3 regions of the Paenibacillus sp. GP183 genome follow, and region 3 is predicted to be linked to each of the others. Evidence: riboswitches for the same ligand, from Rfam matches in the RefSeq annotation. Region 3 holds a riboswitch; each other region holds the start of a gene.

Region 1 (2,259 bases), on a different contig from region 3:
TTGCTGCATACGAATGAAGTGATCCGTTTGGCATTTCTAGGATTGGATGTTGAAGGCGAAACCGAGGTTGAATTGATTGAGGGTTACCAAGAAGGGCTGCCGCAGGAAGGGAAGGTTCATCATCTTGCTTTTGCCGTGGATGACATTGAAGCGGAATTTTCCAGAATTCAAGCTCTGGAGCTCAGCGGAATTGATCAGAACATTACAACATTGCCGAATGGAGCCCGATATTTCTTTTTTAATGGACTGGATATGGAACTCATTGAGTTTTTCCAATCGACGCGCAATTAAGCCGGAACTTGTATTTGTTCTTCATACATGGTAAAGTAAGTTTCGTTGCTCATGACGGAAATCGACTTGAGCCATGAGTCAGCTTACTGACGCGGGGTGGAGCAGCCCGGTAGCTCGTCGGGCTCATAACCCGAAGGCCGCAGGTTCAAATCCTGCCCCCGCAACCAATTTTACCAGTGTGGAGCCGTGGTGTAGAGGCCTAACATGCCTGCCTGTCACGCAGGAGACCGCGGGTTCGAATCCCGTCGGCTCCGCCATTATTTTGCATCATGAGGCATTAGCTCAGCCGGTAGAGCACCTGACTTTTAATCAGGGTGTCGTAGGTTCGAATCCTACATGCCTCACCATTTGTTTATTTAATCCATGCGCGTATGGCGGAATTGGCAGACGCACCAGACTTAGGATCTGGCGGGCAACCGTGGGGGTTCAAGTCCCTCTACGCGCATCGTTTGCGGAAGTGGCTCAGTGGTAGAGCATCGCCTTGCCAAGGCGAGGGTCGCGGGTTCGAACCCCGTCTTCCGCTTTTGTGCGCCCTTAGCTCAGCTGGATAGAGCGTTTGACTACGAATCAAAAGGCCGGGAGTTCGAATCTCTCAGGGCGCGCCACATCAATCATAGATGTTTAAAATATATAAAAATCAATTGAACAGGCAAAAGACGAAGGAAAACAAGGGTTTATCGCCCTCACTCTTTCGCCTTTTTTTTCGTTATATCGCATGTTCTCTTCATTTGTAATTTATTTACACCGTAAAAGGGGTTGATCAATCAAACCAAACTATGGTAATCTAGCACAGAGAAAAAATTGCCGAATCCACAAGCAGCAAAGGCTTGGGTACGGGGGATGCTTTATTGGGGTGAATGATCGTAATCCGCTAAGGAGAAGCGAACTAGGGAAATCCTCTTCCCGAACCCGTCAACTAACCTCGGAGGCTCATAGGAGGCAGGTTATTGAAGTCATTTGCTAAACGCATTGTTTTGTCATGCGCATTAGTTTGTGGAAGCTTAGCGGTAGCTGCAGCAGCTCCGACATATGCATCGGCTGCAAGCATCGTGAAAGTACAAATTAATGATGAACTGGTTCAGTTTCCCGACGCACAGCCATTTATCGACAGCAGCAGCAATCTCCAGGTTCCACTTCGTTTTCTATCCGAGAAGTTAGGGTATAAAGTCGATTGGAGCATGGAAGGCGATACGCAAGTTAACGTCAAGTTAACGAGCAATCAGAACTCGATTATGCTGTCGACCGGCGCCAGCCAAGTTATTGTGAATGGCGCGCCAAAGAGTTTGCAGGGCAGTGCGGCATTTGTAGAAGGCCGCGCTTTCGTACCTCTTCGTTTTATCTCCGAGACCTTTGGTTCGGAAATCAAATGGGATGCAAGCAACCAGGTAGCGATCATAAAAGCAGACGGCAAAGATCATAAGTCCGCTTATATCGCTCCACCACCGCCGCCGCCAGCACCACCAATTGTCATTCCAAGCATTACAGATCAGATTGCGCAAATTGCAAATGGTTACATCGGCGTTCCTTATGTTTGGGGTGGAACCACTCCCAAAGGCTTTGATTGTTCAGGTTTTGTTCAATATGTGTTTGCAAGCAAAGGAATTGATCTGCCAAGAACTTCTTCACAAATGTTCAGCAGAGGCACTGCCGTCAAAGAATTAAAAACAGGCGATTTGGTATTCTTCGCAAATGGCAGCATCAGTCACGTCGGTATCTATCTAGGCAATGGTAATTTCATCTCCGCAACCAACCATGGAGTTAAGGTTGAAACGCTATGGGGCGGATATTGGGGTGGAAGATACGTCGGTGCCAAACGAATTGTTTAAATTCAATCATTAGGACTCATACTTAAATAACATTCGAGGATTCCCACTTACATAACATTCGATTTCCGAGCAAACTCGCTTGGAGATCGAATGTTTTTTTCATATGAGATAAACCTCTATCGAGGTCATTCGAAGATGAGCG
Region 2 (2,259 bases), on a different contig from region 3:
GTATGTTAAAGCATAAATATGTAAAAATATGTTGAAAAAGTGAAAGTGTCACAGTATAATAGTCCTACATCCCAGAATATTCAAATAATTTAAATGATGCATCGGGGACAGTTTTTATTCAAATCCGCAACAATGTGATTGGAAAGTATAGAATCAGGCATCTGCCGCTAGAATGTAAAGGCGGAGAACTCCAAGCGAATACAAAAGGGCTCGTTGAATCCCAATACCAAACTTTTCGCCAAATGGCAATTGAATCTCTGAAATACAAGAAGAATTGGACTCATGGTGAAATCATGCTTGATTTCACATTGAAGCAGAACACGCTATGCGCCAGCGTTCAATTCGAGTCGAATTACAACATGGCAAGTACGGTTAAATCGGTTTGAAGGACTTATATTTTATTCATTCAGAAATACTTAGCAAAGCAATAATCCCCACAAGCCTTTAAGGTTTGTGGGGATTATTGCTTTTTATACTTTTTATTTCAATACGTAAACTTTCACGTTTTGGATACCGAAATCACTCGCAGGACCAGTGGAACTCGGGATGAAAATATCGACCCGGTTCCCTTTAATCGCGCTGCCTTCATCGGTTGCAGTAGCGATTAACCCTCTTGGGAAGCCATTAAAGGTATAACCGGTAATGTATACCTTTGTTCCGAGTGGAATCACATTGGGGTCTACGGCAATAGTACCTATTTTAAGGGGATTGCCGAAGTAATCAACAGGGCCCCATCCGTTTTCTTGCGGCGCTTCGGAGTAAGCTGTAGCGACAATGTTCATAACTTTGCTGTACGCCAATGACTTTCCGGAAACGGTCTGAACTGTATTATTCGACGCAGCATGGACTGCGTTAGCGGGTAGTGCGAATCCGGCAATGGACAGGCTTAAAGCAAGCCCAACCACTGTCTTTTTCAGAGGTTGAATATTCATACTATCTCTCCTTTTAGTATATTGCCTACGAGGTTAGTTGTCGGGTTCGGACAAAAGGATACAGTCCCTATTCGGATACGATCCGATATTCACCCCAAATGAACAGCGATATCCTGACAGCTCAAAGCTGAGCGGCACCAGGTGTTCTGTTCAATAAATAAATCATCCCCCGCACTTTCTAAACGAAAGTTTCGGCTTAGATAAGACTAACATATTAAAATGGATAATGTAACCCACATTTATTTACAATATTACTTTTTTAACATAAATTAGCATTACTTGTACTTTTGTCAATTTGACGAGTGCCTAGGTTCGCGATGCTCAGACAATATCGTTTCTTTCAGGAGAGACAAATTTTCTCCGCATTCTGTTTGGTATCGTTCTCCAAAGCATCATCCAATTGAATAAGTTCCCTTTTGCCGTATTTTCTGTCTATTGCGGCTGCAATGATGTGATCCGATAGACAAGGATTTTTAGGCAAAAGAGGACCATGGAGATACGTTCCGATTACATTTTTATAGTGGAGCCCTTCAGTTCCATCCTCACCGTTATTACCAAAGCCTTTGATGACTTTTCCTAGCGATTTGTAGTTGTGATAGGTTCGGCCGGAATGGTTTTCAAAACCGATTATTTTGCCAAAATCATTTGATTCAATCATCATGTTACCAACCAGACGATCTTTGTTGGATATGGATTCAAAGCTGCAAATATCCATCCCCTTATACTTACAGCCATCGGAAGTTACATAGCAACTCCCCAGAAGCTGATAACCTCCACATATGGCGAGGCAGCTTACACCGTCCTCAACACATTCTTTAAATTCTTGTTTTATTTTCAAAAATTCATTGGAAACCAGACCCTGTTCACGGTCACTCCCTCCGCCCATGAAGCAAATATCAACCGTCGAAAAGTTCAATGAAGCAGTCGATTTGATATCCACAACTGTTAATTCAATGCCTCTCCATTCGCACCGTTTTTTAAGAACTAGCACATTTCCTTTATCTCCGTACAAATTTAACCGATCCGGGAAAAAGTTATAAAGGATAAGCTTCATTTTCCTTTTTCACACTCCTAACAAGATACTTTTTCACCTGCTGCAAGGCTGTATAGGTTGGCAACAAATAAGTGTGCATAGGATGATTAAGCGCGTATTTTATGGCCTGATCTATAGAAGGAATTTTAAACACTTTATTGGGATCAATCCCGGCATACTTAAGACGCAACAGCAAGTCGGATGCGCGGCTGCCGGAGCATACTATTGTTTTGATATCTTCCCTTTGAAGGCATTCGAAATCTATATCCCAAATCCATGACACATCTTCACCAT
Region 3 (2,259 bases):
ACTCAATAGCGATCTGTATAAAGGGGTGCATTTTTATGGAGAGCTGGATTGCATTTGAATTAGTGTTGCCAATTTAAAATGTTAAGGTAGAGGAGCATGTATCACAAATGTTCCTCTTTCGTTTTATCACTATTAGACATTTTATGAACAAATAAGAATAATGCATAGAAAGATCTCATCGTTCCAAAAAAAGAACTCTATAATAATAATAGGTAATAAATAACATAAAAGAGCTGTGATACCAAATGAAAATTGGTTACGCAAGGGTATCAACAATCGATCAGTCATTAGACATGCAACTTGATGCTTTAAATCTGGTGGATGTGAACGTATTTACACGGAGAAAGTGGGGGAGCTTGCTCAACGTCAGCTCCTTTTTTGGTTTATTGAAGTAACGGGCAGTAAAATTGAACTATTAGTTGTGATAGCCAGACGGGGATACATAACCTTGTGGCGGCGGTATGAGACTAATGACATAGAAATTATAAGTAAATATTACTATTGTTTATAAATATGTATTGGGGATATATTGATAAAGTAAGAATGAATCATATTACGCTTAATTCTTTGGATTAAAGAAGCGGGGGAACCAAGTTTTCTGGGGTGAGTACACTTTTTAAGTGTTAGGGTTAACTTTCGACCCGAGTCCGTCAGCTAACTTCGTCAGCGTAGAAAGAAAATGATAGAAACATTAAATGGGACCTTTAAACTTTAGGGCTCTATTCCCTCGCTTCCTTTTTTCGGTCAAGAGAAAGAAGGAGAAATTAGACATGCTTTTTAAGAGCGTAACCAAAGAGGTAAAGAAGCTTTTTCTATTTAAAAGGTCAAACGCTTCTGTACAACGACAAGAAGAGATTCTTCACTTAAAGCGACGGCTGGAGGAGTTCGACATTCAATTTTCGAATTTGGCATATCAGTCATCAGGCGTCGAAACACGGACTTTAATGGAAATAAGCAGAACGGTCGCACAAAACAATGAGTTGCTAAACACACTAAGTTCGGAAAGGGAATTAGCGGTTCAACAATTACTAGCCAATCGCGTTGGCATTTCCCCAAAAATTTTGGAGGAACATCACCAATTTATCGTAACCATGGCTCATATTTTTGGTGGTCCGTATCCTTGCCTTAGAGAGTACGTCAGAAGCAGTATAACATGAGCCTGGTTGAAGGATAAGACTGCTTCTATATATTTTTTCGGTTGTTACTTCTCCATTATGCCCGTCAATAACCAATTTTTTGATCGTATGTTCGCATTGAACTAACGGTACACTGATAGCTTAATAAAAATACGACAATAGGCTACCGCAGATTTTCTCGGTAGCCTGTTGTGGTAACGGGCAGGTTAAATGGACCTGAAAGTTATTAATGAAATCTAAACCAAGCGAACCATCCTTTTTCCTTATCCTTTGCTACAAAAATTTGACCATGAGAGGCATCATATGCTGGCAAAAAATTAGGGAAAAGTATCTCGATAAAGGAAATTTACGAGTCCAACTCATGGTCTAATGAGTCTTGACGCTGCAACTCAAAGATATGCTTGGCATGGTCAACACCATATTGAACAAATTACCTCACTTAAAAAACGCATGGGATGGTAATGGGTTGCCTTGTTAAACCAACGGGAAACGATATCTGAATTGCGGCTGCTCGTCGGCAGCCGTTTGTTTATTCCCTCCGCAAACGGGCAGAATAGTGCAACAAATCATACGTTGTCATTGGAAGGAAATTACTTTTTGGAAGCGAATACAATAACATTAATTACCGAATTTAATCGAAGAATATTTTCCAGATTATATAGAACTAGGAGGAGTTAACTGTGGCAACAATTGAAGTTATTGATATAGTGAAAGACTTCCGGCAGTATCGCAGATTTTCCGGATTATTCGGTGCTTTCTGCAATTTGATTACAAGAGAATATACGATTAATAGAGCAGTTGATAACATTTCTTTCAAGATTGAACAGGGGGAGGCAGTTGGATACCTCGGTCCCAATGGTGCAGGGAAATCTACCATGATTACCAAGAATTATTCGCTATATATTCGCCACAGTAATGCTTTCCCATATCGTAATAGGATTCAGGATATGTTGTTGGCAGTGGAGTTATCTGAAGGACTTTCCATTCGTTATGTTTCTTGTCCCATGTGTACGCATTAGGAATAATTCTTTCTAAAGCTTCCCTCAGTCCTTCGTTTGTAGGGTTATTGACTACTTCATTAGCATTCGGACATTTTCCGTTGTTGATTAAGAACGGGACATCT

Evidence for each region. A riboswitch is a leader RNA that binds a small molecule or an ion and turns the genes downstream of it on or off. The one in region 3 is predicted to bind cyclic di-AMP.
Region 1: linked by a shared signal. The riboswitch ahead of BLV33_RS21930 (C40 family peptidase) and the one ahead of BLV33_RS27595 (hypothetical protein) in region 3 are both predicted to bind cyclic di-AMP.
Region 2: linked by a shared signal. The riboswitch ahead of BLV33_RS23265 (3D domain-containing protein) and the one ahead of BLV33_RS27595 (hypothetical protein) in region 3 are both predicted to bind cyclic di-AMP.

What each region holds. Positions count from the first base shown of each region.
Region 1 covers NZ_FNSW01000001.1:4,446,488-4,448,746, forward strand. Annotated here, with positions in the region: gene BLV33_RS21895 (VOC family protein) at 1-291, shown strand, start outside; tRNA gene BLV33_RS21900 (tRNA-Met) at 382-458, shown strand; tRNA gene BLV33_RS21905 (tRNA-Asp) at 472-548, shown strand; tRNA gene BLV33_RS21910 (tRNA-Lys) at 563-638, shown strand; tRNA gene BLV33_RS21915 (tRNA-Leu) at 657-736, shown strand; tRNA gene BLV33_RS21920 (tRNA-Gly) at 743-814, shown strand; tRNA gene BLV33_RS21925 (tRNA-Arg) at 820-896, shown strand; cyclic di-AMP (ydaO/yuaA leader) riboswitch at 1,084-1,237, shown strand; gene BLV33_RS21930 (C40 family peptidase) at 1,239-2,117, shown strand.
Region 2 covers NZ_FNSW01000001.1:4,692,752-4,695,010, forward strand. Annotated here, with positions in the region: gene BLV33_RS23265 (3D domain-containing protein) at 480-932, opposite strand; cyclic di-AMP (ydaO/yuaA leader) riboswitch at 938-1,139, opposite strand; gene BLV33_RS23270 (type 1 glutamine amidotransferase) at 1,273-1,986, opposite strand; gene BLV33_RS23275 (Mur ligase family protein) at 1,967-2,259, opposite strand, start outside.
Region 3 covers NZ_FNSW01000002.1:192,854-195,112, reverse strand. Annotated here, with positions in the region: partial or broken gene BLV33_RS30960 (recombinase family protein) at 246-346, shown strand; cyclic di-AMP (ydaO/yuaA leader) riboswitch at 547-683, shown strand; gene BLV33_RS27595 (hypothetical protein) at 771-1,157, shown strand; gene BLV33_RS27585 (ATP-binding cassette domain-containing protein) at 1,817-2,155, shown strand.